DNA from 4 places in the Bradyrhizobium sp. STM 3557 genome. Region 1 is predicted to be linked to each of the others. Evidence: predicted binding sites of a transcription regulator. Region 1 holds the regulator's gene; each other region holds the start of a gene.
What was found. The regulator LexA, encoded in region 1, represses DNA repair genes until DNA is damaged. The targets are predictions, from matches to a motif close to TGTTCNNNNTGTGTTCNG.

Region 1 (7,560 bases):
CGGGATCAGCTTTCGCCATCGATTAGGACGCGCTGGTTAGCCGCCAGCGTGAACGGCATCACTATGCCGGGAAGGCGGCGGCTATACAAGACCCTTCGGGGAAAGGCCGTCGCGCGTCGTCTCTGGCGGCGTTTCGAACTTCCCGGCGCCAGTGCTGTCCACTGGCACCCGGCCTTCGAAAGCCGGCAATCCAGAGCACCACCATGTCCAACATCATCGACTTCCGGAGCGCATCTGCGCGCCTCGTTTCCCCTGTGAGTACCGAGTCTGCTGAGCCCATTCCGAGCCGCAGCACACTACGCAAGCCATATGAGCGTGGCGGGCCGAGCATGCACACGTTCGCGTTCCGCAGCTATGACATGATCTTAGAATCGGACGACACAGACCTGGTGCGCGATGTCCGGCTCGACATCCACAAGGCCCGGGTGAAGCTGAGGAAGATCCAGGAGCGATTGCAAGGCGTGCGCGAGCAGGCGGCGGCCAAAATCCAGGTGCTGACCGAGGCCGAGAACAAGCTGAGCGTGGCCATCGAGGCGGCTGTTGCCGACCAGCTTGCGAGCGGTGTCAAGGCTGCTCCCCCGAAGCGCAAGGCCGAGCAAGAGCGGCGGGAGTTCAGGGAGGCCATGCGCCGGCGCATCAGGAAGGTTGCCGCAATCCTTAAGCTTTCCGAGGAGCAGATCGAGTGGCCCTTGACGCTCAGACATCGGGAGATCGGACGCTTCTGCCTGAAGCACGGGGTTCAAGCCGAATGGCTGTTCGAGGGCCGCGGCCGCATCTTCAAGGACGACGCGATCGAGGTGGGGCCGAACATGACCGGCGCAGAGTTCGCAGAGGTGGTTACCACTCTGCCGATGGCGGACCGGCGGGCGATTGAGGCCAAGCTTCGGCAGCTGGCAGAGGGGCGTCAGCGATGAGCGGCCGCCCGGAATCTCCGAGGGTGACGGTCGCGCCGGCGCCCAACCAAGCCGCCCGCGAGCTCGCTGAGATGGTCCGTGAAGCCATCAGCATCGAGACAGCGGCCACGCTGATCGAGTGCTACGCGCGGACGGCGGCGATCGAGGCCGTCGGCCGATACCAAGAGCATTCGTGAACCGGCGCTGACAGAGCAGGGCGCGGGGCTTCGGTCCCGCGCTTCAGTTCGGGCGATCGCGGACCGCCCCGGTGAACGGCTCGACGCGACCGTCGGGATAGATGACCTTAATCGGCCGGCCATAGCGATAGACCAGGATCACCGCGACGTCGTCGGAGTGCACCAGCGTTTCGCCCGGCTCGGGGACGTAGCCGAACGTTTCGTTCTGGTGTCCATTCGCTTCCCAGGCGGGAATATCGGGAAGCAATATAGGGCTAGAGCATTGAATTAATTCGAGAATAAACGCAGTTGACACATCTCCGGCTATCACATGGCGGTGGTCGCCGGCGTCGTGTTCTTCGTGATCCGGGCGCTGCTTGCGCTGGTTCCAGGCCTCGCCGACAGCCGCCCGATCAAGAAATGGGCGGCCGCGGCCGCGCTCGTGGCCGCGGCGTTCTATCTGCTGCTATCGGGCGCGGAGGTCGCGACGCAACGCTCATTCTTCATGACGGCGGTGGTGCTGATCGCCATGATGGTCGATCGCCGCGCGATCACCTTCCGCACGCTGGCGGTGGCCGCGCTGATCGTGCTGGTGATGGCGCCGGAAGCCCTGGTGCATCCGAGCTTCCAGATGTCGTTTGCCGCGACGCTCGGCCTCGTCGCGCTGGTGCAGATCGGCATGCCGCGCCTGTTTGCGACGCCAGACAGCTCGCTTGCCGGACGCATGGCGCTATGGGGCGGACGCGAGCTGATCGTGCTGCTGCTGGCCTCGCTGGTCGCCGGCCTTGCGACCACGCCCTATGCGGCCTTTCATTTCCATCGCGTCACACCCTATGGCGTGCTGGCCAATCTCGCGGCGATGCCGGTGGTCTCCGTGGTGGTGATGCCAATGGGTCTGCTCGGGCTGCTCACGGCGCCGTTCGGGCTCGACGGCTGGTGCTGGTCGGCGATGGGCTGGGGCATCGACTGGATGATCGCGGTGACGCTGGGTCGCCGCGCTGCCCGGCGCGGTCGGCCGCGTCGCCGCCTTCGGCACCGGACCGCTGATCACGATGAGTCTCGGCCTGATCCTGATCGGGCTGTTGCGCACGCCGCTGCGCTGGTCGGGCGCGCTTCTGCTCGCGGCCGGCGTCTGCTGGGCCGCGGCCGCGCCGCTGCCGGACGTGCTGATCTCCGGCGATAGCCGCAACGTCGCGGTGCGCGGCCGTGATGGCCGGCTGCATCTGATGCGCACCGGGAACGATGTGTTTCTGCTGAAGGAATGGCTTGCGGCCGATGCCGATGCGCGACTCCCGACCGATCCGTCGCTGGGGGAGGGCGTCTCCTGCGACGATGCCGGTTGCGTGGTGCCGATGGCCGATGGGCGCCTCATCGCTCTGTCATGGCGCGCGGACGCGCTCGCGGACGATTGCGCGCGCACCGCTCTGGTCGTGACAGTGCGGCAGGCGCCCAGGGAATGCGCCGCCGCGGTGGTCGATCGCGAGCGGTTGTCGCATCAGGGCGCGCTCGCGCTGCGCCGAGAGGGTCCAACCCTGGCGGTCGATGCGGTCAGGCCCAACGGAATCTATCGGCCATGGTGGCCAGGCGCAGCGGATGCGAGCGAATTCGACACCAGCTTGACGCCGCGCCCGCCGTCATCGCGTACGCCGGATGCAACGCCGCCAGAGGCCGATCAGCAGCAGGACGACTAACAACCGCGCAAGCACATTGCTGCGATCTCAGCGGTCTGCTTGATTGGCAACGCAAGATGCGCCTGTGTGCGTTCGGCAACGCATGGGGTGGCCGGAGGAAGACATGCACATTGGTCTTATCGGAGGGATTGGTCCCGCCGCGACGGATTTTTACTACCGACGATTGATAGCGACGTTCGCAAGCCGGAAGGCGGCGCTGGAGCTAACGATCGTGCATGCCGACACGCAGACGCTGCTCAGCAATCTCTCGCGCAATGACATCGAGGCGCAGGTGGCGATCTATTCGCGGCTTACCGACCGTCTCGTCGCCGCCGGTGCCGGTTGCGTCGTCGTCACCTCGATTGCGGGACACTTTTGCATCGAAGCGTTCAAGTCGGTATCGCCGCTGCCGGTTGTCGACATGATCGCCGAGGTCGGCCACGCCGTCGACAAAAATGGTCTGAAGCGGATCGGAATCCTCGGAACGCGCACCGTTATGGAAACGCGCTTCTATGGCGGCATCCGCAGCGCCGAAATCATCCCGCCGAGCGGAAGCGACCTGGATGACGTGCATCAAGCCTATGTGGCGATGGCTGCTTCGGGTGTTGCGACCGAGGCTCAGCGGTCGATCTTCAATCATGTGAGTCGCAAGCTGCTCGAGGAGAACGGCGCCGAGGCCATCATGCTCGGCGGCACCGATCTCGCGCTGGTCTTCAGCCAGGATCACGCATCGTTTCCGCTGGTTGACTGCGCCGCCATTCATGTCGACGCGATTGCAAGGCTGGCGCTTTCAGCATGAGCGGGATCAGTTCGTCGCCTCCGCCGGCCCAAGACGAGCTGCGGGCGGCCGCATGGGCGGAGGTTCGCGACCTCCTGGAATTGCAGCTCGCGCCGCTCGGCCGCCGTGCGTTGACCGCGCTTGGGCCTCGCCCCGGTGAAAACGTGCTGGACATCGGCTGCGGTGGCGGCGAAACCGCGCTGGAGCTTGCGAGCCTCGTTGGCCCGGACGGTCTGGTCACCGGAATGGACGTGTCGGCTGCGGCGCTGACGTTCGCTCGGCGCACGGCCGAAGGCTGCGACCGCGTGCGGTTCACGGCGAAAGCTGCGGCTTGACCTCTGGGCGATGCCATATGAGGAAAGAGCTTCGTAAGCGGGAGCTAACTTCGCAGGAATGCCTATGCATTGTTTGTATTACTCTCCCGGCGCGTGCTCCATGGCCGTGCACATCGTGCTCGAGGAGATCGGCAAACCCTACGAATTGGAGCTGGTGTCGTCCCGCGGACACCTCGGCGGTGTCGGTACGACAAATCCGGAATGGATGGCAAAAAATCCCAAGGGGAGGATTCCGGCGTTGTCCGGCGTCACTGGGCGGATCGGAGGTGCGGACGACCTGCTGACCGAAGCGCACGCCATCTTGTTCTATCTTGCGCGCAGGCATCCCGATGCGGGACTGTTGCCTGCGGACGCGGCCGGGGAGGCGCGCGCCATCGAATGGATGAACTGGCTGTCCAGCAATGTGCACGCGATGTCCTACGGCCAGATCTGGCGGCCGAACCGCTTTGTCGCAGACGAGCGCGATTACGCCGCCGTTCAGGGCAAGGGACAACAGAACGTCCGCGAGCAATATGCCTATATCGAAAGCCTGGTCAGTGACGGCCGCGATTGGGCGCTGCCCGGCGCTTACTCCGTGGTCGATCCCTATTTGCTGGTGTTCTATGGATGGGGCGCACGCGTCGGTCTCGATATGTCGGCGAGCTATCCGGCATGGCACCGTCTGGCCCAACGGGTATTGCAGCGGCCAGCCGTGCAGCGCGTGCTGGCCAAGGAGAATATCTCGATTGCTTGATTACGTCGCCGCATGCGCCATGACCGGCCTGCCGCCTGAAACACAGCGCGGCCGATTGGCATCAAGACGAGCTATCAGCCAGTACGTGGCAGCTCGAAGGTGCCCAGATGATACTCGTCGAGGTCCGACAGGGCGTCCTCCGCCGGAGCATCTTGGTGCGACTTCGGAAGCTGCAGCATCGTGAACTCGGCCTGAGGATATTGGCGCCAGATCGCGAGATCCTCGGCGGTCACCGTGAGCCAGCCGAACCGATGCATGTAGCGGCCGGGCTCGACCACGCGCCCGGCCTTCTGCCAAGTGATCTTTCCAACGATCTTGGGCCCTGCAGGCTGTTGCGAACCAAGCTTGGGACCTAGCCCCCGCGGAGCAGTGATCTGCGAAATGCTTTTCGGAGCAATCTCATCGGCCACAACACGCTCTCCCCCTCGGCGACCTCATCATTTCCGCCGAGGGCTGAACGTGGGCCCATCAAGCGTGGGCGCCTCTATGTTTAAGTTATCGATATCGGCCTTATTGGTGTCGTCGTCGTTTGGGTCGCGGCGGCGGTCGCAGCCGGGACGTCGGACTTGCGGTCGGCGGGCTTTCCCGTCACCGGGAGCTGCAGCACTGTGACGCGCTGGCCTTCGCGGAGTTGCGTCACCAGCACGCGGGTGCCGTCGGCGAATTCGATCGCGTCGTGATGACGATCCGGGACATGGCGCTCGAGCGTGTTGAACTTGGCGACGCGCGAACGGACCGTCTTGGTCCAGAACCAACGGCTGTCATATTTGACGTCGTCCTCGAATGCCAATTCCGTTCCGGGAAGCATGCAAACCGCGACACCGGGCTCGCTCTCGGACGCGAAGCCACGGGTCGACGTGCCGCGGAACGTCGTCGACATCAGCGTTTCACCCACCTTCGCCGGGCGGGACGCAACAGCATGCAGGCTATAGTCACACATCGGATCGCTCCTCGTTCGAGATAGCCGACCCGCGCTCCCCCCGGAAAGGCGCAGGCCTCTATCAGAGTGGACATCGATCGTAATCCTAGCGCGTCGTTCACGGCAATTCTGCGCTGACCATAGGCTAGCTCGATCACAAGCGTTTGAGCTTTAACCTACGGCAAAGCGAGCGCACAAAATCACTCTGCCGCCAAATACCTTCGGCACGCAGCATCAGTCCGACACGGCCGCCTGTTCGCGGGCCGGCGTAACGAGGCCCCCGTTTCAGCAAGTTCGCATCAGCCCCGCGAGAGACCAACTCCGGCGAACTTCGGCAACGCAGCAGCACTCGTCAGTCTATCGTACCCGTCCGGCTTTGGATCTGACGTTTGCACCGGGGCGCGCTGCGCCTGCACGCAAACGGCAAGTCCGCCGCAGGGATTAGTACTTGCGATACAGCCCGACCAGCTTGCCCTGGATCTTAACCCGGTTGGGCGGCAGGATACGGACTTCATAAGCGGTGTTGGCCGGCTCGAGCGCGATCGACGCGCCGCGGCGGCGGAAGCGCTTCAAGGTGGCCTCCTCGTCGTCGATCAGCGCGACCACGATGTCGCCGGTATCGGCGCTCTCGTTGCGCTGGATCAAGGCCATGTCGCCGTCGAGGATGCCGGCATCGACCATCGAATCGCCGCGCACCTCGAGTGCATAGTGCTCGCCATTGCCGAGCATGTCGGCCGGCACGCTGATCGTGTGGCTGCGCGTCTGCAGCGCCTCGATCGGCGTACCGGCGGCGATCCGGCCCATCACCGGAACGGCGACCGGCCGCTCGCCGTCATCCAGCGCGGGCGTGGAGGTGCGCACCTTGCCGAGATTGCCTTCGATCACCGAGGGCGTGAAGCCGCGCCGGTTGCCTGCGGCCTGCGACAGCTCGGGCAGCTTGATCACCTCGATCGCGCGGGCGCGATTGGGCAGGCGGCGAATGAAGCCGCGCTCCTCGAGTGCGGTGATGAGGCGATGGATGCCGGACTTCGAGCGCAGGTCGAGCGCATCCTTCATCTCGTCGAATGACGGCGGCACGCCGGCTTCCTTGAGCCGCTCGTTGATGAACCGCAGGAGTTCGTACTGTTTGCGCGTCAGCATCTCGATGAAGTCCCCAGGTTGATGTCGTCCGAGCTCCGCGACTGGTCGCTTGCGAAGGTCCGGAATTGCGTTACCGCAAGATACTCGAAACAAATCATGAACGGACACTATATGTTCGATATGTGTTCCGCAATCATTAATTTGGGGTGAATCCGCCCGGTTTTGACGATATCGAGCGCAGGAAAACCGGGTCTATCTGGCCCGGCAAAAATCGACGACGGTTCGGCGGCCAGCACAAGGCTTCCGTGTTCCCCCTTCTTGTGAAACCAAGAGCGGCTTTCCGTCAAATACTGAAATCCAGTTGCGGGTCCGTGTCGTTCTCGCCCAGCAGGGAAGACAAAGATACTCCCAGCAGGCGCACCGCCTTCGGAAGGGGCATGGCATTCTCCAGCAGACCGATTGCCAGGCGTGCGAGATCGTCACGGTCCGCGACAGCCGTAGAAACGGATCGGCTGCGCGTGATGATCTCGAAGTCCGCGAACTTGATCTTCAGCGTCACGGTTCGCCCCCGACTGCCGACTGACTCGCAGTGGCGCCACACCTTGTCGATCAGCGGCTCGAGCTCTGCGATCATGGCGTCGAGTTCGGCAAGATCGGTCCGGAATGTGTTTTCCGCACCGACCGATTTCCGGATTCGGTTGGCGCGGACTGGCCGTTCGTCGACGGCGCGCGAGATCCAATAGTAGTAGGCTCCGGCCTTGCCAAAGTTGGCGCACATGAACTCCAGCGCCTGTTTGCGCATGTCCAGGCCCGTGAAGATACCAAGCTGGTTCATCTTCGCGCTCGTCGCCGGGCCGATGCCGTGGAATTTGCCGACAGGTAGCGATTCGACGAAGGCCGGACCCATTTCGGGAGAGATGACGAACTGTCCGTTTGGCTTTCGGTGATCGGAGGCAAGCTTCGCCAGAAACTTGTT
Region 2 (7,560 bases), 2.1 Mb from region 1:
CGTCGGCATCGCGCTCGGCGGCGCCGGCCAGGATTTGCTCGGCGATCAGGCCGGAGTTCTGGCGGATCGCGGTCTCGATCTTGGCGGTCATGTCGGGATTGGCACGCAGGAAGGCCTTTGAGTTCTCGCGCCCCTGCCCAAGCCGCTGGCTGTCATAGGAGAACCAGGCACCGGACTTCTCGACGATCCCAGCCTTGACGCCGAGATCGAGGATCTCGCCCATCTTGGAGACGCCCTCACCATACATGATGTCGAACTCGACCTGCTTGAACGGCGGCGCCAGCTTGTTCTTCACCACTTTGACGCGGGTGGTGTTGCCGATCACCTCGTCGCGCTCCTTGATCGCACCGATGCGGCGGATGTCGAGACGGACCGAGGCGTAGAACTTCAGCGCGTTGCCGCCCGTCGTCGTCTCGGGCGAGCCGTACATCACACCGATCTTCATGCGGATCTGGTTGATGAAGATCACCATCGTGTTCGACTTGTTGATCGAAGCGGTCAGCTTGCGCAGAGCTTGGCTCATCAACCGCGCCTGCAGGCCGGGCAGCGACTCGCCCATCTCGCCTTCGAGCTCGGCCTTCGGCACCAGCGCAGCGACCGAGTCCACCACCAGCACATCGACCGCGCCCGAGCGCACCAGCGTGTCGCAGATCTCCAGCGCCTGCTCGCCGGTGTCAGGCTGCGAGATCAGGAGTTCGTCGATGTTGACGCCAAGCTTGCGGGCATAGACGGGATCGAGCGCGTGCTCGGCGTCGATGAAGGCGCAGATGCCGCCCTTCTTTTGCGCTTCCGCCACGGTATGCAGCGCCAGCGTGGTCTTGCCTGAGGATTCCGGCCCGTAGATCTCGACGATGCGGCCTTTCGGCAGGCCGCCGACGCCGAGCGCGATGTCGAGCCCAAGCGATCCGGTCGACACCGTCTCGATGTCCATCGAGCGGTCGTTCTTGCCGAGCTTCATCACCGAGCCCTTGCCGAACTGGCGCTCGATCTGGGACAGGGCTGCGGACAGCGCCTTACTCTTATCCATGGAAGAACCTTCGACGATGCGCAGGGCGGTGGCGGACATAGGCGCTCCTTATGGCGGGGATTCGCGTGACGGACAAACGGTTAACGAGAACGGGGCCGATCAATCTTGGGGAGCAATGTACCCGATCTGTTCCACGTTCGCAATATGTTCTTTACGCAATCGGAGGTACAGTTCTTATGAGCCCCGATGTCCTAAGTTGATCTGAGGAGTGTCCTCATTCGATTTTGACGCTAGATTGGTTCCCGTTGACGACTGATCTTCAGCTTGAACAATTTTGGGGTAGATCATGAAATCACTTTTCAAAGTCACCTTGGCTCTGATCATTTTAGCCTCTTCGGTGTCGACGCACGCACAGACACAGGGCCCTGCAAAGAAACCGGGCGCTCAGAAAACTCAGCAAAGAATGCATGACGGCTGCCACAGCAGGGCGGCCATGATGTCTGGCAAACCTTGCCGCTGAAGGCGGTTGACCTTTAGAGATTGCGAGAGGCCGCCTCAGTTGGCGGCCTCTTTCTTTGGGCGAAGCGCCTATGTGCACGCGTGCGCGCCATGCGGACGGCGAGCGGGATCACGCCGAGCGACACGATGACAATGACGAGCGAGAGCCAGCCCACTCGACGGTCCCAGGCGACCGGGCATCGTAACACGCCTCCGACAAGCCCGCCGATCCTGCGGGAAAGAGATCCTGCGGAAAAGAAGAATGTGCCGGCCTTATGCGCGGCCACATTCGGCCATCGCCAGCACATCAGACTTGGATTGACTCCCGTCCGGGTTCCTTCAGATTGTATCGCGAGAAAATTCAACACACGCAAACGGGGTGGGAGGAAGCATGAGGACGCGCGTCTTGGTGTCGGCCGTGGCCTGCGGTCTGGCGTTGTCGTTGGGCGGGTGTTTTGAGGGGCCTGCCGGCCCGCCGGGCACGAAGGGCGAGCAAGGCCCGGCAGGGCCTGCCGGCATTGCAGGTCCGATAGGACCGGAAGGAAAGCAGGGCCCCGCAGGACCGGAAGGAAAGCAGGGTCCCCCCGGCCCCGAAGGCAAGCAAGGCCTCGCGGGCGCGCAAGGCGCGCCGGGAGCACAAGGTCCCGCCGGTCCCCCTGGCCCCCCTGGCCCTGCCGGTCCGCCTGGCCCGCCCGGCCCCGCCGGCAAGGACGCCAGCGTGTCCGATGCTGCCGCGCTGTCCACGGCCACCGCGCCGATCCGTTTCATCACCCAGTCCAACGGGCCCGGCGGCCAGGTCTGCAAGCTCAAATGCGCCGAGGGTGAACTCATCATGGCGGCGGTCTGCAACAATCACCGGCCGCCACAGAGCGCCGCGACTGGGGGCGAGATCATCGCAAGCTATGTCGGACCTGACGCCGCGACCTGCACCTCGCAGGCACCGATGGAGGACGCCTGCGCGGCGATCTGCGTAAAGCCATAGGCAGGTCATTCACGGCTGTGCAGCAGCGCATCGCTGCTGCTCAGCCGAGTGCTTCAATGCTCTCCATTCCGCTATCAGGACGCGTGCAGCAGGAAGCGACCATCTCTCTGTGGCGGCCCGTCGGCCCAACCGAGCTCGCGCTGATTCGCGAGAGTGGCATGAGGGCGTTTCCGCCGCGACTGCCTGATCAGCCGATCTTCTATCCGGTGCTGAGCGAGGATTACGCCGTGACGATCGCACGGGATTGGAATGTCCCCGCCAGCGGCGCCGGTTATGTGACGCGCTTTCAGGTGAAGCAGAGATTCCTTGCCCGCTCCCAGGTGCAGGAAGCCAGCGGCCACGCGCATCTCGAATATTGGATCCCGGCGGACGCGCTGGACGACTTCAATGCAGCGATTGTCGGTCCCATCGAGGTCGCGAGGAGCTTTTCCTGATCGCGAAAAAGTTCCATCACAATCCGTTGTTCTCCTGGCAAGAACGAAGTTCCGGGCAGGCTTCTGCTTTTGTTCGGCACGCGATGCGTGGAATGAACCGCTTCACCATCGCACGTTGTACCTGCCAGCCGAGCTGAACAGATTTCAAGGCTGATCATGGTTAGCGGATAGTGATGCACCGGCACGCTCGCAGTCGCACACGATCGCATATTGCGTCGGCAGGAAGGCGCTAGTTCTTGTCCGCCTTGGCGCGCGCGCCGCGCAGGAAACCGGAACCGCCGCCGACCTGATGACGATCCGATGACGGGGCACGATCGAAATAGCCTTCTGCAAGGCCCTGCAGCCACATCACGAGCACCACGATGACAGGTGAGGCGAGCGCGAACATCTGCCAATTGGTCATGATCGAGGCTCCTGTCATTCGTTCGAAACGCTCTACTCTTCCAGTCCGCCCAAGGTGCGATGTGCCAGATAACGTAGGACCGCGCCTAGCACGAGGCAAATGCCAAATCCGATGATCCGCGTCAGGTCGCCGGATTGCGGCTGCGACGTTCCGTAGATAATGGTCCAGAACGGCGTCAGGAAGCCGGCGACCAGCACCGCGATGGAAAAGTTATTGTACCAGGTCGCCAGCAGCTTCTTGCGTTCGTTACGAACCGTCTGATTCACCGCCGTCCCCGCTTCCATCCGCCGCATCCCAATGACACGAGGACGACGGCTCTGACAACGGCCGCGCGCTAGAGCGTTTTCAAGCGAAGTGGACACCGGTTCGCGTCAAGAAAACGCGTCAAAACAAAAACCTAGAGCCCCGTTCCGATTCAGTCGGAACGGGGAAGGCTCTAGCGCTCACGAAGTCCCCAAAGCATCATGGCGACCCCGATCAGCGCGGGAATTCCGATCGGCGCCAGGAAGAACGGAATCATCCACGCGTCGAGCTCGGGCCCGCGACATTGCCGGCCGAAAACCGGGATCAGCGAGCAGTTCGCCTGCGCCCACACGATCGTCAGCAGATAGAACAGTGCCGCCAGCAGGCAGCCGATGTTGAGGATGGTGTCGATGACCTTGTACATCAGGCCGCCTCGGCACGGCTCGGCGAAGAACCATCATTGCGGCCGCCGGGATGGAGGATCGCCTTGGTCCCGGCAATCCCGCCCCGCCCCCTTCTATCTACATCCATTGTAATAAACTTTTGGTTGAGGTATAAGGTTAGGGTTGTGGGCGAGCAGTCGTCCGCTGAAGCGAGACCATCGAGCGACTGTGGACGTCGAATAGGCTAATCGGACAAGCCATGGATCGGACGACCTGAAAACGTCGGACGATCCAAAATGTGCCAGCGCGAGCAGGACATCAGGTCGGCCGTGCCCCGGCGCGGCCTCCTGGTTAACGACCGTCATCGTAGGCGCTGGGCCCTGAAATCCATCCGCGCCGAAAGAAAGCCCCGGATCTGCGCCCGGGGCTTTTGACGTTTGGCCGGTGCCGCAGGCCCGCGCCTCCACCCTGCCGTCCCGCAGCAGAAAAAGTGCCCTGGCACCGCGGCGTCGTGGAACGGTAATCCCCGCAGTGCATAGTCAGTCCATGAAGAAAGACGACGTGATCTGCCCAGCCTGCAAGGCCGGCTTTCGCAGGATCGAGCTGTTGTCGCGGAGCGGACGCGCGCGTGACGTGCGTTGCCCGCTATGCAACGCGCTGCTCGAAGTCATCGACGGTTCGACCGAGGTCGCCTACCGCCTCACGGTCGCGCCCGAAAGGCTGTTCGAATAGCACGAGCCGAAGATCCGCTGGGATCGTGACAATTCCGATGCCGCCGCTCCCATCCGAGCCCGATCAGCCTCGGGTACGGCGGCCGTCTCCCGTCACGAAAACGTCGCGCCGCAGGAGCCTGCAATCTGCAATCGGCATCGATCGGCCGCCATTAAATCCGTGCGCAAGAAGAGCGGCTGGCCCGATCGCGGGCGCGCGGCGACGGGAACCAAATACAACTTTCAATTGAATTTCGACCGTAGTTTCCCGGAATTGATCTGAGGGCCGCCTCTGCGCTTCCATCCGGCCCCAGTTTAGTAAAAACCCAGCGGCCTGGGGCGGTCAGGGCTCACGGTTTTGCAATGCCGCTCTATTTTTTTCGTATCCGCAACGGTCGTTTTTCAGGCGCGTCCGAATACGGGACAGAATGCGCCGATCGTGATGCCGCCTGGAAAGAGATGACCACCGTCTGCGCCGATATGGCCGGCAGCATCTCGCGCAAACTGGCGGAAAACTCCGAATGGCAGATGGAGCTGCTCGACGAAGCCCGTCAGCCGGTCTTCCGCATCCGGATCGTGGCCGAATCGCTCGATAGCGCCTGAGCTGCCAATATCCTGCCTCGTGCCGTTCATGGCCCCTTCCCCCGGGGCCGCGCCAGCGCCGCATTGCGAAGGACAGCGCGTGCAAAAATTGATCGAGATCAATACGCGCGCCGCAGTCCTGGCTGACACTGGAGGCGCATGGGTAACAATCTCCTCTTCAAATGTCCCCGTACCGGAATGAACGTGCAGCACTGGCTGAACGAGGCTGTCGAAGGCGAATCCGTCTCCACTTATGAGACCGTCGTGTGCAAGGCGTGCACGCGGCTGCATTTCATCAACCGGCAGACACGCAAGCTGCTGGGCGAGCAGGACGAGCAGGAAAGCAGCGAAGGCTAGATCGGGCCTATGCCGCCATCGCAGACGGGTCAGTTCAATCCGCGCTGCGCAGCCGGCGCATTGTGAATTCGATCGCCCCGTCCGGCAGTTCCCGCCAGCTCTCAACCGCGCTCATGTAGCCCGCTTTGGGATAGCGGGTGAAATAGTCGCGCGCCCTTGCCCGCGCGTCCTCGCGCGGCAAGGTGAAGGTCTCGCGCACATAACCGTCTGGAGCGCCGCCCTGTTGGCGCCGGGCCGCCATCCGGCTGGCCAGATCCCGCGGGCGAAAGGCTGAACCGCCGCCCATGTGCAGACTCCGAACACGTTGCAACCCAGCCAATATGGCCCTGGGCTGCCGTGAATCCGAGTCCGAAAACGCGGAAATCAGTTGGTGTTGGCGGTCGCCTTTGGTTTCTTCGTCGCTGTCGTCTTCACGGCCGGCGTCTTCGGCGCGTCGGTGGTGGTCCGGACGCCGCCCCAGGGATCGGACGAGGTCTTCGCGTCAGGGATCTTCCTCAACGTTTCCTTGTAGGCCTTGTCCCGCGCCTCGTCGGCCTCCTTTTCCTCAGGCGTCTTGCCCGGCTGGTCGGCCATCAGATTGATGTTCGGCATCTGCGCGTGGGACGGCATCGACGGCACCGCCCATCCCGCCAGCAGCGCGATCATCATCGCCACGCTCGTCTTCTTCATCGCATTAGCTCTCCCGATATCGGCCGCTTTATAGCATCGCCGACGCAGCCGCCAAGACTTGGTGCAACCGCCCGCAAGCATCGGTCCGAGGACCTTCACGGAAACGATGAGAAACAACCGGCGCAGCATTGCACCTTGTTGCCCGACGGCCTGGCATCTTAGGCAGCCATATCAGGCGTTTTCAAGCCACACCGCTGCGGCGTCCTTGCTCGGCCTATGGGTTCAGGCTTAGCTCGGCAAGAAACGTTGGAGGTCTCTACGATCATGACGGTCCCAGGATTGGACTTCACCATCGATGACGCGCGTCGCATTCTTGATGATGTCTTCGCGCCTTGGATCAAGGATCTCGCGCTCCGGATCGAGAGCATCACAGATACCGCAGACCCCTATCCGACCGCACTGCTGCGCATGCCGTTTTCGGAGCGGCTGTGTCGCGACAATGGCGTCGTCTGCGGGCAGGCGTTGATGGCCTTCGCCGACACCGCGATGGTCATTGCGATGGTGGCGGCCAACCGCGGCTACCGGCCGATGACGACGGTCGATCAGACCACCCATTTCATGCGGGCGGTCGCCTCCTCCGACGTGCTGGCCGATGCGCAGGTGGTCCGGCTCGGGCGCACCATGAGCTTCGGGCGGGTGACGCTGTCGGCTGCCAGCGACGGGAAGCCGATCGCCATGGTCTCGAGCGCCTTTGCGATGTTGTGAGGCCGTCCGCGCCCGCATCGTTAACGGTCAGTGAGTCCGTTGCCGCGAAATCGCGGCGCGCGCTTCATTCGAACGAAACCAGTTCCGTTATAGTTGTTACATTGCTTTTGAGGCGAAGCGGACGACATCCGGGATCATCGGGTGGCCTGTGATGAGTGAAACGACAAGCAACAAACGGATCGCACCCCGGCACCGGGTGCTCAAGCAAGGCAGGCTGGCTTTCGACGGCGGCGGCGCGGTGGATTGCATGGTGCGCAATCTCTCCGACGCCGGCGCGCGCCTCGAGGTGGTCACGCCGGTCGGTCTGCCGGAGAATTTCACGCTCGTGATTCCCGCCGACAAGTTCACCCGCCGCTGTCACGCGGTGTGGAGTCACGACAAGCGAATCGGCGTCGCCTTCGACAACTAGGTTCGAGCGAATCGCCACCGCCATATCACGACCGAGAACAGCAGCAGCACAAACAACGCGACGAGGGTTTCGCCGGCCAGACGGCCGCCGGGGCGGTCGATCGTGCGCGACCAGAGCGACGGCGCCTCACCGTCGCGCGCCAGCCGGAACGCCACCACGCTGTCGCCGAGCGTGGTGCCGGCCTCGGAGTGGCCGCCGGCCGCGATCACGACATATTG
Region 3 (7,560 bases), 2.8 Mb from region 1:
GGTGTCGGCCTGACCGCGAGCGGTTCCTGGGGCTGGACCGAAAATCCCTGGATGGGCAATTTCGGCGACAATTCGCTGCTCTATTTCCACCAGTACCAGAATTCGCAGGCAGGCAGCCCGCTCTATGAGAAGGCGCTGCGCGGCACCAACATCGCCAATGGCGGCAGCTTCGAGAACCTCTTCGACATGCTGCGCAACGATGTCCGCAACGGCACGCTGCCGCAGGTGTCGTGGATCGCGGCACCAGAGGCGTTCAGCGAGCACCCGAACTGGCTGCCCGGTCCCGGCGCCTGGTACATCTCCAAGGTGCTGGACATCCTGACCTCCAATCCGGACCTGTGGAGCAAGACTGTTCTCCTCATCAACTACGACGAAGGCGGCGGCTTCTTCGACCACGTGGTCGGGCCATATCCCGCTCCGTCGGCGGCCTTTGGCCAGTCCACCGTCGACGTGTCGAGCGACCTGTTCGCCGGAGACGGCAGCCATGTCGCAGGGCCTTACGGCCTTGGCGTTCGTGTGCCGATGCTGGTCGTCTCGCCCTGGTCGCGCGGCGGCTTCGTCTGCTCGGAAGTGTTCGACCACACCTCGGTGATCCGGTTCATCGAAAAGCGCTTCCATCGCACCGCGCCCGGCCTGTTCGAGAGCAACATCCCGGCCTGGCGCCGCGCGGTCTGCGGCGACCTGACCTCGGCCTTCAACTTCACCTCGCCCAATGAAGGCCTCTCGCCGCTGCCGGCCACGGTCGGCTACAAGCCGCCGGCGAGCGACCTCGCCTCCGGCATCCGTTATGACAACTATCATCCGGTGCCGCCGGCGAAGCAGGTGATGCCGGTGCAGGAGCAGGGAATGCGTCCGGCGCGCCCGCTGCCCTACGATCTGCGCGTCGACGGCGAGGCCGATCCGGCGCACAACAAGTTCGCCATTCGCTTCGCCAATGTCGGGCAGGCGGGCGCCTGCTTCCACGTCCGCTCCGGCAACACCGCGACCGGGCCGTGGAGCTACACGGTCGAGGCCGGCAAGTCGCTGCAGGGCTCGTGGGATCTTGCCGCCAGCGCCGGCCAGTATGATCTGTCGGTCTATGGACCCAATGGTTTCTTCCGTCACTTCAAGGGCGGCGGCATTGCGGCCAATGTCGCACGCGTGGATGTCGATACGGTCCACGTCTGCGATGCTCTCGATTCGCTGTTGCTGGCGGTGGCGCTCACCAACAACGGCGCTCCTTGCGTGGTGACGATCGCCGACAATTACAGCGGCCAAACCCAGAAGCACCGCCTGCAACACGGCCAGACTTACAAGATGTTGCAGCCGCTGCTGGCGACGCATGGCTGGTACGACCTGACCGTGACGGTGGACAGTGATCCTGGCTTCAACTGGCAACTCGCCGGTCACGTCGAGAGCGGCCGCCCGTCCGTGAGCGATCCGGCCATGGCCAAGTCAGCGACGACATAAGTCCGCGACGACATAAGGCCGTCCACTGATTGCGAATGATTGAGTGAGAGGTGCAACGCCCGGGAGCAGATCCCGGGCGTTTTCGTTCGTGCCCGGCTATCGGCCTCCGACGCAGCGCGCGATCTCCGCGACGAACGACAAAGGTCTCGTCACTGCCGGTTAACGACGGTTACTGAGTGTGTCATTTTGTTCTCTATTTGTTCTTGCGACATGACCATAGCATGCTACCGACGATTATTAGCACCAAAGAGGTTTCTTCATGCGCGATGTGCCGGCCGGCGTCAGTGACGCTCAGATTATCATCTACAATGACGATGACACCCCGTTTGACTTCGTCGTCGATCTCGTCCGCTCCATCTTCGGTCGTTCGGAGGCAGAGGCGACTGCCTTTGCGGCCACGATCGAAAAGCAGGGCAGGGCTGTGTGCGGCATCTACGCGCCAGCCGTCGCCGATGCGATGCTCACAACCGCGCAGCGACAGATAGAAGAAGCCGGCCATCGCCTGCGCGTCACGGCCGAACAACTCGGGGCCGCGATCGGAAGGGACGAGCCTTGCTGTGCCATGTGCGGGGAGCCGGCGGACGAGCAGGATCTTGTCAGGGGAGAGCATGCGCTGATTTGCGGGCCGTGTGTGCTGACCGCGGCCGATCGCATGTCGAGCGCCGCGCGCAGCCGGACGTTCAAATATGCGCACGAGGCGATCGCCTGGCATTTTGCGGGACACAGGCAGGATGAGATCGTCACCACCTCACGGCGGTTTCCCGGACATATGCGCGCCGATCTGCAGGTCGCGCTCGACCGCTTGTTCTCGGCCGCGCCGCTGCGCTTCTTCGGGCTGTACGAGGAGCATCGCTATGAAACGCTCACCTATGCCGGCCTGACCAAGGAGGGACAGCGCGCCGTGGCGATCTCCGCGGCGCAATTCCAGGATCTCGATATCGGGGAAGACAGCCCGATCAAGTGCCTCAACAACGGCCTGTGGCTCAATCGTGCGGGTGACCTGCGCTACGCGGTCGTGCTCTCGGGCCACCGCGAGTATGGCGAGGAGACCGGCATCTGCGTGGAGATCGCGGTGCCGGCCGGTGAAGACGGCGTTGGCTTGGTGCAGCGTTGCTTCGCGGAGCTCGAAGCTGCGATCAACGCTGCGCGATCCTATCGCGGCAAGGTCCTGTCGCTCGAAGGGAGCACCGATTATCGCGGGCGCTCGAGAGGCATCATGGTCCACCGGTTACGGCAGGTCCACCGCGACGAGGTCATCCTGCCCGAGCCGACCCTGAAGCTGCTCGATCGTAACGTGATCCGCTTCATCGAGAGCCGCGAGAGGCTGCGACAACTAGGGCAATCCACGCGCAAGGGCATTCTGCTGTACGGGCCGCCGGGCACCGGCAAGACGCATACGATCAAATACCTCGCCGCCAATCTTCCAGGACACACCTCGCTCGTCATCACGGCCGGCCAGATGGGTTTGCTGTCGCACTACATGGCGTTGGCGCGGCTGCTGCAGCCGACCATGGTGGTGATCGAGGACGTCGATCTGATCGCGCGGGATCGTGAGGACATGGACGGTCCCTGCGAGGAGTCCCTGCTCAATGCGTTGCTCAACGAGATGGATGGCCTGAAGGACAACGCCGACATCCTGTTCGTGTTGACCACCAACCGGCCGGAGCAGCTCGAGGGCGCGCTGGCCGGCCGGCCGGGACGCATCGACCAGGCCATCGAGGTGCCGCTGCCCGATGACATCGGCCGCGAGAAGCTGGTTCGCCTCTATGGCGGAGGGTTGGTGCTGACGGACAGGTTGGTGGCGGAAGCAGTGGCGCGCACCGCAGGCGTCAGCGCCGCCTTCATCAAGGAGCTGATGCGTCGCGTGGCGCAGTCGAACGTCATGCGTGGCGATGGCGGGAGGGTCAGCTCCGCGGACCTCGCGGAAGCCTTGGATGACATGCTGTTCACCGGCGGCACGCTGAACGTTCGACTGCTCGGCGGCGCCAATGGGGGATCGATGCGCGCTGCCGCGAGCTGCTGACCGGATCACCGCATGCCGCTCTCTGCCGTCAGCATCAAGAACTATCGCTCGGTCCGGAAGCTCTGGCTTCCGGTCGAGCAGCTCAGCATCTTCGTCGGCGCCAACGGCGTCGGCAAGACCAACCTCTACAAGGCGCTGGCGCTGCTGCGCGCAGCGGCCGACGGCACCATCACGCGCGCGATCGCGGAGGAGCGCGGGCTCAACTCCGTGCTCTGGGCAGGCCCCCGCACCGATCGCAAGCCGGTGCGGCTGGTGCTTAAGGCCGTGTTCGATGAGCTGGAATATGGCCTCGAGGTCGGGCTGCCGCATTCCTACGAGATCGAGGTCGGCGTGCGGCAGCCGACCGAGGCCGCGTTTGTCCTCGAGCCCCTGGTCAAGGCCGAGCGTCTGACCATCCGCAGCGGCGGCCGCGACGTCGTGATGATGGAGCGCAACGGCCCGGCGGTCATGCTGCGCAAGGACAAGGGCAAAAGGGAAAGCCACGAATTCGCGGTGCTGTCATCGGAGACTGCGCTCGCCGCGTTTCGCGACGGTGCCCGCTATCCCGAGCTCGAGGCCGTCAGGCGCGAGCTCTTGGGATGGCGGCTCTATCACGATTTCCGCACCGATGCCGGCTCGCCGATCCGCCAGCCCTCCCACGCCATCACGACGCCGACGCTGTCGTCGGATGGCCACGATCTCGCAGCCGTGCTGGCAACGCTGTCGGTCATTCGTGAGGATACGACGGCTCTCGACGCTGCGATCGACGACGCCTTTCCGGGCGCGCGGCTCGCTGCGGGCGAGAAGGGCAGTCTGTGCCAGATGAGCCTGCGCTTTCCCGACATGCCCCGTCCCTTCGCCGCCCACGAGCTGTCGGACGGCACACTCAAATATCTCTGCCTGCTCGGCGCGCTGATGGGCTACCGGCTGCCGCCGCTGATCGCGCTGAACGAGCCGGAAGCTAGCCTGCATCCGTCGCTACTGGCGCCGCTCGCCCGCCTGATCGCATCCGCAGCCGGACGCAGCCGGATCTGGATCGTCACGCATTCCGAAGAGCTCGCCGGGCACCTGCTGGAAGAAGCCGGCAAGCGGGCGCGACGTGTCATCAAGTCGGCCGGCGCCACCGGCATCGAGGGCCTGAAATTGTCAGGCGAGTTCGCCGACGATGACGAAGACGAGGATGAGTAGGTCTCGCGCGCAGCGCGAGACGGCCGCGTCGGCATGTCGTGCGGCCGGCCGCTACAACGCGAGCGTCTGCAGCGGGGCGTTCTAGCCGATCCGGCTGAAGATCACGCTGGCATTGACGCCGCCGAAGCCGAAGCCGTTCGAGACGGCATGCGCCATCGCCATCGGCCGTGCTGCGCCCGCCACGATGTCGATGCCCTCGGCACCGGGATCGGGATTGTCGAGGTTGAGCGTCGGCGGGGCGATCTGGTCGCGCAGTGCGAGGACGGTGAAGATCGCTTCCAGGCCGCCGGCGGCGCCCAGCAGGTGCCCGGTCGCGGACTTCGTGGCGCTCACTGCAATGCCGCGGCCGCGGCCGAACAGGGCGCCGATCGCGGCGAGCTCGCCCTCGTCGCCGGCCGGTGTCGACGTCGCATGCGCATTGAGATGCTGCAGATCGTCCGGCCCGAGCCGAGCCTGTCGCAGCGCAATCTCCATCGCGCGCCTCGCGCCTTCGCCATCCGGCGGGCCCGACGTCATGTGATAGGCGTCGGCGGTGGTGCCGTAGCCCGCGATCTCGGCGATCGGCACCGCGCCGCGCGCCAGCGCGTGCTCCAGCGCCTCGATCACGAGGATGCCCGCGCCTTCGCCCATGACGAAGCCGTCGCGGTCGCGATCGAACGGGCGCGAGGCCTGCGCCGGCTGATCGTTATAACGGCTCGACAGCGCACGCGCCGCGGCAAAGCCGCCCAGGCTGACCAGATCGATGCAGGCCTCCGCGCCGCCGCAGATCGCAACGTCGACATCACCGGTTCTGATCATGCGTGCGGCATCCCCGATCGCCTGCACGCCGGCCGCGCAGGCGGTCACCGGCGTGCCGAGCGGTCCCTTGTAGCCATGCCTGATCGACACCTGGCCGGCCGCCAGGTTGGCCAGGAACGACGGAATTGTGAACGGCGACAGCCGGCGGACGCCGCGCTGGTCGGTGGTCCGCACCGCCTCCGTGATGGCCGGAAAGCCGCCGATGCCGGAGGCGATGATCGTGGCGGTCCGCTCCCGCGCGGTGGCGTCCTGCGGCGCCCATTGCGCCTGCGCGATCGCCTCCGCGGCGGCGAGCAGGGCAAACAGGATGAAGCGGTCCATCTTGCGCTGGTCCTTCGCAGGCGCGGCGAGCGACGGATCGAAGCCGCCTTCATCGTCCTCATTCTTGCCGAGCACGAGGCCGGCAATGCGCGCCGGCAGCGCCAGCGACCAGTCCGGCAATAGGCGCAGCCCGCTTTGTCCCGCCAGCAGACGGCGCCAGGACAGCTCGACCCCGCAGCCGAGCGGGCTGACGGCTCCCATTCTGGTGACAACGATGCGACGCATGAGAGCTCAGCCTCCAGCTATGGACATGCCAGGACTTGGATCGGGGGGCACTGCGGGATTCATCGCCCGGAGTGTGGCCAGCCGCTTGCGCAGTCCGCGGCTTGCGCGCGGTCCGGCCACGACGACCGTATTGGCGGGCGTGATCGGATGCATGTCGCGCGAATCGACCAGGACCGGATCGAGCAGGCGGCGATCGGCGCGGTTCGCCAGCACGATCGACTCGCCCTTGGATGCAAGGTGTCTGTTGCCCCAGGTGAACAGCGCGACCACCACCGGGAAGAAGTCCCGCCCCTTCGGCGTCAGCACATATTCGTAGCGGGGCGGACGATCGCTGTAGCGGCGTCGTGCGAACATGCCGGCTGCGGTGAGATGGCCGAGGCGCCGCGACAGGATGTTGGGCGCGATCCCAAGGCTCGCTTCGAACTCGTCGAAGCGGGTCATGCCCTGAAAGGCATCCCGCAGGATCAGCATGCTCCACCACTCGCCGACCGTTTCCAGGGCGCGCGCCGCGGGGCATTCCGTGAGGGACGAGGATTTCGGCTGCATGATGCGCAATTAGGGCGGTTACTTTCAAAATGCAAGTCACTCGGACATGGCTTTGGCGCTGCGGGGCGCAACGCGCTTTTCCCGCGCTTCGGTCTTCATGTCGCAGCGCCTGTCCTGCCGAGAGCCGCTCCGGATGGAAGCACGGCCCGCCAAGCAGGCGCCGACGGGCAATGAGCCAAACCGGGGAAACCACGATCACGACACGCGGAGCCTTGCTGCTGGCCGCGTCCAGCCGCAGGCGACGGATTTGAGGTTTGCCCTCAGCCTGCCGCGGTGGTCTGATGCAAGCCATGGCAGCAAGGCGGCACGAGCAGGCATGGCTCGTGCTGGTTGCCGCAGGCATCAAGTGCTGCTCATAAAAAAGAGAGCGGACCACTCAGTAGAGAGCGGACCACTCAGTAAGGAGGAGCTGCCCGATGAGCATTATCGATTCCCAGGTCCACGCCTATGAGGCGAATACGCTGAAGCGGCCCTGGCACACCGTGCCGAACTGGCCCGAGCACGTCACCGGCGACGAGATGGTGGCGGCGATGGACAAGGTCGGTGTCGACGGCGCGATCTTCATCTCCGCCTTTTCGATGTATCGCTATGATGCCAGCTATGCCATGGAGGTGCAGCAGGCGCATCCGGGCCGGTTCGCCATCGTCAAGCCGGTCGATCCGGATGATCCCGCGGTTGAAGATGTCATCGCTGCCTGGAAGGCCGTGCCCGGCGCTGTCGGCATTCGCATCATGCTGACGCCGGAGCTGAAGCGCGACCCTGAGAGCCCCGGAATCGACCGCATTGCGCGCGCGGCCGTGCGCCACGATTTTCCCGTGAACGTGCTGTGCTGGGGCAACCTGGATGCCGGCACCACGCTGATCGATCGCCATCCCGACACGCGTTTCATCCTCGATCATCTTGGCATCCTGCAGCCGCGCGTGCCGCCGGCGCCGAAGGATGCCTGGGCTGACTTGCCGAAAGTCCTCGAACTCGCCAGGCGGCCGAACGTCGTAATCAAGGTCAGCGGCGCCTGCACGCTGTCGCACGAG
Region 4 (7,560 bases), 2.0 Mb from region 1:
GGGCTGTCGACCTTGATCATCACCGGAATCCGGCCTCACGCTAATCGCTTGACGTGACAGCGGGTGGTCAATGCAGAGCCGGGCTCGCTTTCGTGCGCGTGCCTGGGCGGTTCCCGTTCGATCAAGGGGGCCGTGCCGCTCATTCATAAGCCGATGATGGCCGGGTCCGGAGGGCGCTGCAAGGGGCTTTGATGACTACTCAGTCCGTGCGAGCACCGCAATCTCGTGATCACCGCGTCACCGGGCATTCGCTCGATGTGCTTTCGGCGCTTCGATACTGAATGACACCAAAGACAACGTCGCCGACGGATACCGAGCATGAGATGATCCTTGGCGAAGCGGATGCAAGTGCCGTGCCGAAGCTAGGGACTTTCGTCGGCTTCGTTGCCGTGCGGATCTCAGCAAATCGTATCGACGGGCTCGTTCGAACAAGGCGCAGCGAACCTCGTTCTTGATTCATGAAAACGATCTTGATCTCGGGAGCAGGGATTGCAGGACCCACGCTGGCCTTCTGGTTAAAAGCAGCCGGATTTGAGCCAACCCTGATCGAACGAGCGCCTGCCTTGCGCGCCGGCGGCTATGTCATCGATTTTTGGGGACTTGGATACGACATCGCCGAGCGCATGGGGCTGATCGGCGAGATCAATCGCATTGGCTACCATGTGCAGGAAATGCGCATCGTCGATGATGCCGGTCGGCGCCTCGCCGGCTTTGGAACCAAGGCCTTTTCCGAGTTGACGGGAGGGCGTTACGTCACGCTGCAGCGAAGCGATTTGTCGCGACTGGTGTTTCGAAGCATCGAGCGCCATACGGAGACCCTTTTCGGCGACGAGATCATCGCAATCGAGCAGCAGACGGGCGATGTGAGAGTCGAGCTGAAGCATACAGGTCATCGCCGGTTCGATTGTATTATCGGTGCCGATGGCCTGCATTCTGCTGTCCGCAACCTTGCGTTCGGTCCTCAATCGCGGTTCGAGACCGACCTCGGCTATCGCGTCGCCGCCTTCGAGGCCCAAGGATATCGCCCACGCGACGACGACGTGTATCTGATCTACGGCCAGCCCGGTCGCATGGTCGGACGCTTTACAATGCGTGACGATCGTACGCTGTTCCTGCTTGTATTTCTTGCCGCCGATGCTGACCTGCCGGCCACACAAGAAGCCCAAAAGGCGATGCTTTGCGACATCTATCGCAATGGTGGATGGGAGTGCTCCAAGATGCTCGCTGCGCTCGCACAGGCTGGCGAGCTCTATTTTGACAGCGTGAGCCAGATTCGAATGCCGGAGTGGTCTCGCGGTCGAATCGCGCTGGTCGGTGATGCCGCGTTCTGCGTATCGCTGCTGGCCGGACAGGGCTCGGCACTCGCGATGATCTCCGCCTACGTACTGGCTGGTGAACTCGCGGCTTCGCAGGGCCGGTACAAGCAAGCGTTCGGCCGATATGAGACGATATTGCGGAACTATATCGCGACCAAGCAGCGCGGCGCTATACGCTTTGCCGGCGCCTTTGCGCCAAAGACGCAGTTCGGAGTTCTCGTACGCAATCTCGTGGTTAGAACCTTTGCCATTCCTGGTCTGGCCAGGCTCGCGATTGGCGGAGACATAGCTGACAAGCTGCAGCTTCCCGCGTACGGCTGGCCCAACGCGATTGCTTGGGTCTCGCCCGATACAAAAGCTCGCGCTCAGGACCAGGCGCGGTAACATCAATCGACGTTCCGAATTTCTTACTCCGTTCACCCCTCGAGGGCATTAGCAAATTTCCCGCGTTCCGAACGCCGGCCTTTACCCGGAAGCAGGCATGCATGGAGATGCTGCCCGGAAAAATGGGAGAGGAGTTCTTAATTTTCAGAGCCAAGCACTACGATATATCCAATCTCGATTTGCAGGCCGTGAGGGGACCGCCGATCATCTGGACGGAGCGCATTCCGCTAAGCTTGCAGCATGAGCACGGTTACAGATCCTTCTCAGCGAGCTCACGAAAGTCATCGGGCACGGAACGAGAAATCCCAAGCGCCACCGAGCCATATCCAATGGCATCCCATCCGAAGCGATCGCGGATCTTATCGACGGCACGGTCGGCCGCCGATCGCGCCATCCCTATTTTGGTGCCGGGACGGCGGGGTTCATCTTGCAGTCCAAGCGGAAGCTCCAACGCCAGATCCCAGTGTTCCTCAAGATGAGACACGGAAATCGCCAGGAGCGAGATGGTCTTCTCATCAGGATGTTCTGCAAGGACAGCGCGCACTAGATCGCTAGCGACCTCAGCAAGGATTAGGGTCGCGGAAATCGGTGCATCGAGCGTTACCGAGCGAGTGACTGAGTTCAGATTGGCGAAGCGAACGCGGACCGCCACGGTTCGACCAGGCCTGGACTTTGCCCGGAGCCGCGCGGCGATTCGGTCCGCGAGGTGAAACAAAGTGGGCCGATAAACCCACTCTTCGGCCGGCTTCTTGCCAATTGCTGACTGCGCCCCTGCCGATCGAGCCCGCTGGTGAGACTTGATTTGTCTCGGATCCCGATTCCATGCCAACGCTGCGAGTTTCTCACGTGCGGCGGGACCGGGTAGCCGCTCGAGCGACCATCCCGGTGTTTTTGCGAGCTGTCCGATTGTCTGCACGCCAATCGCTGCCAAGCCCGCCTTCCTGACCGGACCCACCCCCCACATCAGTTCGACGGGCAGTTGGTGAAGGAATTCCAGTTCGGTGTCGGGATCCACAACTACAAGCCCGTCGGGCTTGGCCACCTGCGAGGCGATTTTCGCCAGATGCTTGGTGCGCGCAACACCTACTGAGATCGGAAGGCCAAGCTCGGTGCGCACGCGCCAGCGGATTGCCGTCGCAATCTCAGCCGGCATGCCGAACAGATGGGCGCAGCCGGCAACGTCGGCAAAGGCCTCGTCGATGGAAATCCGCTCGACGAGGGGCGTGAAATCGCTGATCAGTTTGATAGCGCCCAGCCGCTGATAGTCTTTGAAATGGCCATCGACAAAGGTGAGGTGTGGACACAGCTCTCGCGCCTGCCGTCCCGGCATGCCGCTACGAACTCCAAAGGCCTTGGCTTCGTAGGAAGCGGCAAGCACAACCCCGCCACCGACGGCGATTGGTTTGCCGCGTAACGCAGGGTCGAGCAGTTGCTCAACCGAAGCGTAAAAGGCATCCAGGTCAGCATGCAGGATGGTGGCTGTCGTTGCCATCCCGACCGTTCACCCGTGAGTTTGGCCGAGGTCTGCTTGGACAGTACCTCGATGGCATCGAACAAAATAGGAACATTCTGCAGCTTGGTCAACCTGGAATTTGAGCATGTCCGCCAATCCAAAGCCGCTCCAAGGACCTGACCCGCTGGATGCAGCCGCCGACCAAGTGATCGCAGGTTGCGACGGCGCCTCGCCAGCTAATTCCCAAACACCCGTTTGAGCTCGTCGATTTGTGTTGCTCGAGCCGTCGAACGAGAGGGCCACGAAGCACCATGACGAGCTTGGCCGTCTCCTCGAGCTCCTGGCCGCATGGACCGCCGATCTCAGATCCTTGCCGGCGACGACGGCCATGGTTGGCAAGGAGAACGGCCGCATGCCGCCCTCAAGCGCACGGATGAGATTGCCGGCCTTCGCGTGTCCCGGACGGAGGTAAGGGACCAGATGCACTTGGCCACGCGCATGACGACATACGCGTGACGCATGACGACATACGGCGTGATCGGAGGAATGCAGTCGTTCGGATCGGTCTCGGGAAGGCAAGACATCGCGGTTGCGAACGTGGAGTGGAGGCGAACCACGGCACCCGTTCCGGGTCGCGTTTCGTAGAACGCGCGGTGCAGAAATATCTCCTTCGAAGGCGGATCGCCGGACACGTGCCGGCCGTGACGATCGATCTTCGAGATGCCGCCGGGATCGAGAAAGCCGAGACAGGAATTCGTCGGGGTGACCGCGAGGCTATCCTCAACCGCGACGCTGATGTTTCCGGCCGAGCCGACCGAAAAGCCGCGCTCGAAAAGGGAGCGCGACAGCAGCGCGATGTCCTCGCGGAGCCTGGCCTCGCTCATGCTGCTGCCGCGAGCTTCCGCAACGCCTCGGCGAAGAAGTCCGGCGCGCCGAAATTCCCGGACTTCAGGGCCAGCGCCAGGGGCCGCGGCGTGGCCGCCAACAGGACCGGGACACCGGGATCAATCTCCGGTCCGATCGTCAGCGCATCGAGCTCGAGCGCTGACACGACGGCGCCGGAGGTTTCTCCGCCGGCCACCACCAGGCGGCGGATGCCGTTCTCCACCAGGCAGCGCGCGCTGGCGGCAAAGAGCTGTTCCAACGCCTTCGCAACGTGTCCCCGGCCATGACGTTGCTGAGCTCCGGCAACGTCCTCGGGTGAGCCTGAGGAATAGACCAGAGGCGCTGACCCTGATGGGCGCGGACGAAATCGACCACCTGCGCGGGCCCAGTGCGGCCCGCCAGCACTTCCTCGATGCAGACGTTCAAGGTCGGATGGGAAGCTGCGTGAATCTCGATCTGCTGCCGCGTTGCGCGCGAGCAGCTCCCGGCAAGGATCGCCTCCGGTCCGTCGACGCCTGCGAAGCCCGAGGCGCCGCCGGTCGCCAGACCGTCGTGAAGAAAATTGGCCGGCAGCCCCAGCGCGATGCCGGAACCTCCCGTCAACAGTCGCGCATCGCTGCTGGCCCGGCCGATCGTGATCAGGTCAGCATCGCTCAGCGCATCGACGATCGCGAGCGTCTCGCCCCGCTCGGCGGCTTGCTGAAGCGCGGCGCGCAAAGGACCGACGCCGGCCTGGACCGTGGGCCAGGTGACAAGCCCGACCGGCGCTGTGGATTGACGCCCGAGCCAGCGGCGGATGTCCGGGTCCGTCATCGGATTGAGCGGATGATTCTCGAGCCCCGATTCGCTCAGCAGCCGATCGTCGACGAACAGGTGGCCGCGATAGACGGTTCGGCCCATCGTCGGGAACGCAGGACAGGCGATCACGCCCTTGACGCCGAGCGCATCGGCCAGAGCTTCGGCGACCGGACCGATGTTTCCGTCCGGCGTCGAATCGAAGGTCGAGCAGTATTTGAAGACGAACTGCCGGCAACCTTGATCCCGCAGCCAGGACAAGGCCGCGAGCGACTGCGCCACCGCCTCGCTCGCCGGATTGGACCGGCTTTTGAGCGAGACTACCCCAGCCTCAACGTCGGACGGCGCCGGCCTGCCCGGCACGCCCAGGAACTGAGTGGTTCGCAAGCCACCTTGTCCGGGAATCCCCCTGGCCAGGGTATTGGCGATGTCGCTTGCGCCGGTGAAATCGTCTGCGATGACTCCAAGCAGCATGGGCGGGCTACGCGCTGGCGATCAGGCGCCGCATCTTCTTCACTGCAGCGTCCGGACTGGTGAAGACGGGCGTCGTGGTCACCGCACGGACCGCACTTGCCGCCCGCGAGGTCGAAAAATGGGCGAGCACGATCGCGTCAAACCCTTTCAGGGCTGCTGCGCTCTCGGCGACAAGACGATTGTGGGTCTCCTCATCGCCAGCGCGCAGCGCGGCGATAGCGCCTTCTGCAACGATTGTGGTCAGACGCGCGCCTTTGCCTAGACGCTTGGCTTCCTCAGCGAATTCGGCCTCCATGCCCTGTACGGCCGGGCCAAAGGTCGCGATCATCGCAATATTGCTTCCTTCGCCGATCGAGGCCTCGAACATCGCCTCGTTCGGCTTCAGCACAGGCACATCGACCACTTTCGCGGCTTGCTCGATCGCCGTGCCGAAAGCCGAGCAGGTGAACAGGATGCCATCCGCCCGGGTCTTTCGCGCATAGCGCGCAAGCTCGACGATACGTTCGGCGAGATCGGTTGTGAGCTCGGGCTCGCGCGCTCGGTCCGGCGAAAGACTTTCCTCCAGGATGTTGATCGCCTCGGCCGCTGGCCAGTTGGCACCGAAGGCCTGATGGATCGGCTCCATGGCGATCGGTGTGGCATGGATCAATGCGATACGCGGGCTCGATGACACGACGTTCTCCGTTTGATTTCGGGGTCTTTCGATCGGCGGTGAGGGAATGCGATCAACGGCGTTGGCGCTCGCCAATCCGTGCGCAGATTGCGGCGCTCACTTGCTCTGTCGTCGCCGTTCCGCCGACATCGCGGCTCCTCGTATCAGGCCGTTCAAGCGTCGCGTCGACCGCAGCGTCGATATCGTCGGCAGCTTGGCCGTATTTGACTGATCCGCTCTTCTCCCCGAACCAGCGTAGCAGCATGGCTGCCGACAGCACCAAACTGACCGGATTTGCAATTCCTTTGCCGGCGATATCGGGAGCGGATCCATGTCCGGCGTTGGCGGCTGCATGGGTTGCTCCGACGTTGAGAGCCGAAGCCAGCCCGACGCTCCCGGCCAACGCGTTCGCCAGATTGGAAAGGATATCGCCGTACATGTTGCTGGTCAGAATCACGTCAAAGCTCCCGGGGCGCGAATACAGCTCGGCGGCCATGGCATCGACATCCACCTCACGCAAAACGACGTCGGGATGCCGCGCCGCGACGGCCTCGGTTTCACGCCAGAACAGCCCGTCAGTGACCTGCAGGACGTGACGTTTGCCGACGAAGGTCACGTGACGCCGGCGCTTCTCGGCGATCTCGAACGCGCGTTCGGCAATGCGGCGCGACGCGCGCGCGGTGATCAGCCGCAACGACATGGCGACGTCAGGGGTCGGCATGAACTCGCCATAGCCCTGATGCAGGTTGCGGTCGGCATAGAAGCCTTCAGTGTTCTCCCGCACGATCACACAGTCCAGATGCGGCTGGGCCTTGAGGACCCCCGGGCGCGAGCGTGCCGGCCTGATGTTCGCAAACAAATCGAACGTCTTGCGGACCGTCCCCGGGACGTTCAGTCCACCGTCGGCGCGCGGCGGATAGGCGGTGATGCCCGCCGGGCCGAGCAGGATGCCGTCCGCATCGCGCGCCCGTTCCAGCACCGCATCCGGCAAGGTCGTGCGGTGCTTTCGGTAAGCCGCCATCCCGATCTCGCTCACCTCGAACGTCAAGCCGAGGCCGTAAGCCGCATCGGCCGCCCTCAGCACGGCCAGTGTCGCCTCAGTGATTTCCGGGCCGATATCGTCGCCGGGTAGCACGGCAATTCTCATGATTGCATCCTCATTGAGCGTTTCTTGTTGCAGGTTTGCCGAGTTCAGCGTTGCTCGGAGAACACGATACGGTGGGGCTTCCCGTCTGAACCAGTTGCCCCGTCGGCGTGAGCGTACCGGTCGCTTCGTCGACCCCGAATGCGACCACGGCGTCAGTCAGCTCATTGGCCGCGTAGAGCGCCTTACCCGATGGATCGAGCGTGAAGAATCGGGGACCGCCGCCTTGCGTCGACTGCCAGCCGATCGAACTCAAAAGTCCGGTCTGTTCGTCGCTCAAGAGATTGCTCGTCATGCCCGGATCGTTCCATCTGCCTGCAGAGCGGCTCCTTCGTGCCTGTGCTCGACCGCCATCGGGCGCCGGGTCACGGTCAGCGTCGCGGTCGCGCCCGCGAGCAACAAGACGCCCGCGATGATGAAGGCCCAATCGTAGCTGCCGGTCCAGGCGATCGCGTAG

Region 2: a site for LexA is predicted at 1,162-1,179, ahead of recA (recombinase RecA). Genes of this name have one in related genera too.
Region 3: a site for LexA is predicted at 1,637-1,654, ahead of P6U24_RS30015 (ATP-dependent Clp protease adaptor ClpS). Genes of this name have one in related genera too.
Region 4: a site for LexA is predicted at 3,250-3,267, ahead of dinB (DNA polymerase IV). Genes of this name have one in related genera too.

Annotation. Positions count from the first base shown of each region.
Region 1 covers NZ_CP120697.1:3,697,725-3,705,284, forward strand. The annotation lists gene P6U24_RS16740 (hypothetical protein) at 204-914, shown strand; gene P6U24_RS16745 (hypothetical protein) at 938-1,090, shown strand; gene P6U24_RS16750 (hypothetical protein) at 1,134-1,337, opposite strand; partial or broken gene P6U24_RS16755 (ComEC/Rec2 family competence protein) at 1,386-2,760, shown strand; gene P6U24_RS16760 (aspartate/glutamate racemase family protein) at 2,864-3,538, shown strand; gene P6U24_RS16765 (methyltransferase domain-containing protein) at 3,535-3,852, shown strand; gene P6U24_RS16770 (glutathione S-transferase family protein) at 3,953-4,585, shown strand; gene P6U24_RS16775 (hypothetical protein) at 4,660-4,842, opposite strand; gene P6U24_RS16780 (hypothetical protein) at 5,076-5,525, opposite strand; gene lexA (transcriptional repressor LexA) at 5,946-6,644, opposite strand; gene dinB (DNA polymerase IV) at 6,928-7,560, opposite strand, start outside.
Region 2 covers NZ_CP120697.1:5,787,159-5,794,718, forward strand. The annotation lists gene recA (recombinase RecA) at 1-1,066, opposite strand, end outside; gene P6U24_RS26745 (hypothetical protein) at 2,184-2,447, shown strand; gene P6U24_RS26750 (ADP-ribosylation/crystallin J1) at 2,504-2,881, shown strand; gene P6U24_RS26755 (hypothetical protein) at 3,111-3,284, opposite strand; gene P6U24_RS26760 (hypothetical protein) at 3,317-3,568, opposite strand; gene P6U24_RS26765 (hypothetical protein) at 3,721-3,951, opposite strand; gene P6U24_RS26770 (hypothetical protein) at 4,457-4,642, shown strand; gene P6U24_RS26775 (DUF6894 family protein) at 4,984-5,223, shown strand; gene P6U24_RS26780 (hypothetical protein) at 5,362-5,559, shown strand; gene P6U24_RS26785 (hypothetical protein) at 5,594-5,845, opposite strand; gene P6U24_RS26790 (hypothetical protein) at 5,923-6,228, opposite strand; gene P6U24_RS26795 (PaaI family thioesterase) at 6,493-6,933, shown strand; gene P6U24_RS26800 (PilZ domain-containing protein) at 7,085-7,342, shown strand; gene P6U24_RS26805 (pyrroloquinoline quinone-dependent dehydrogenase) at 7,339-7,560, opposite strand, start outside.
Region 3 covers NZ_CP120697.1:6,476,410-6,483,969, reverse strand. The annotation lists gene P6U24_RS30020 (phosphocholine-specific phospholipase C) at 1-1,449, shown strand, start outside; gene P6U24_RS30015 (ATP-dependent Clp protease adaptor ClpS) at 1,709-3,472, shown strand; gene P6U24_RS30010 (AAA family ATPase) at 3,485-4,639, shown strand; gene fabF (beta-ketoacyl-ACP synthase II) at 4,721-5,983, opposite strand; gene P6U24_RS30000 (winged helix-turn-helix transcriptional regulator) at 5,990-6,529, opposite strand; gene P6U24_RS29995 (amidohydrolase family protein) at 6,946-7,560, shown strand, end outside.
Region 4 covers NZ_CP120697.1:1,682,780-1,690,339, reverse strand. The annotation lists gene P6U24_RS07680 (FAD-binding domain) at 459-1,700, shown strand; gene dinB (DNA polymerase IV) at 1,951-3,192, opposite strand; gene P6U24_RS07670 (class II aldolase/adducin family protein) at 3,516-4,037, opposite strand; gene P6U24_RS07665 (nucleotide-binding domain containing protein) at 4,034-4,375, opposite strand; partial or broken gene otnK (3-oxo-tetronate kinase) at 4,438-5,307, opposite strand; gene P6U24_RS07655 (aspartate/glutamate racemase family protein) at 5,315-5,980, opposite strand; gene P6U24_RS07650 (isocitrate/isopropylmalate dehydrogenase family protein) at 6,033-7,106, opposite strand; gene P6U24_RS07645 (lactonase family protein) at 7,117-7,398, opposite strand; gene P6U24_RS07640 (MFS transporter) at 7,395-7,560, opposite strand, start outside.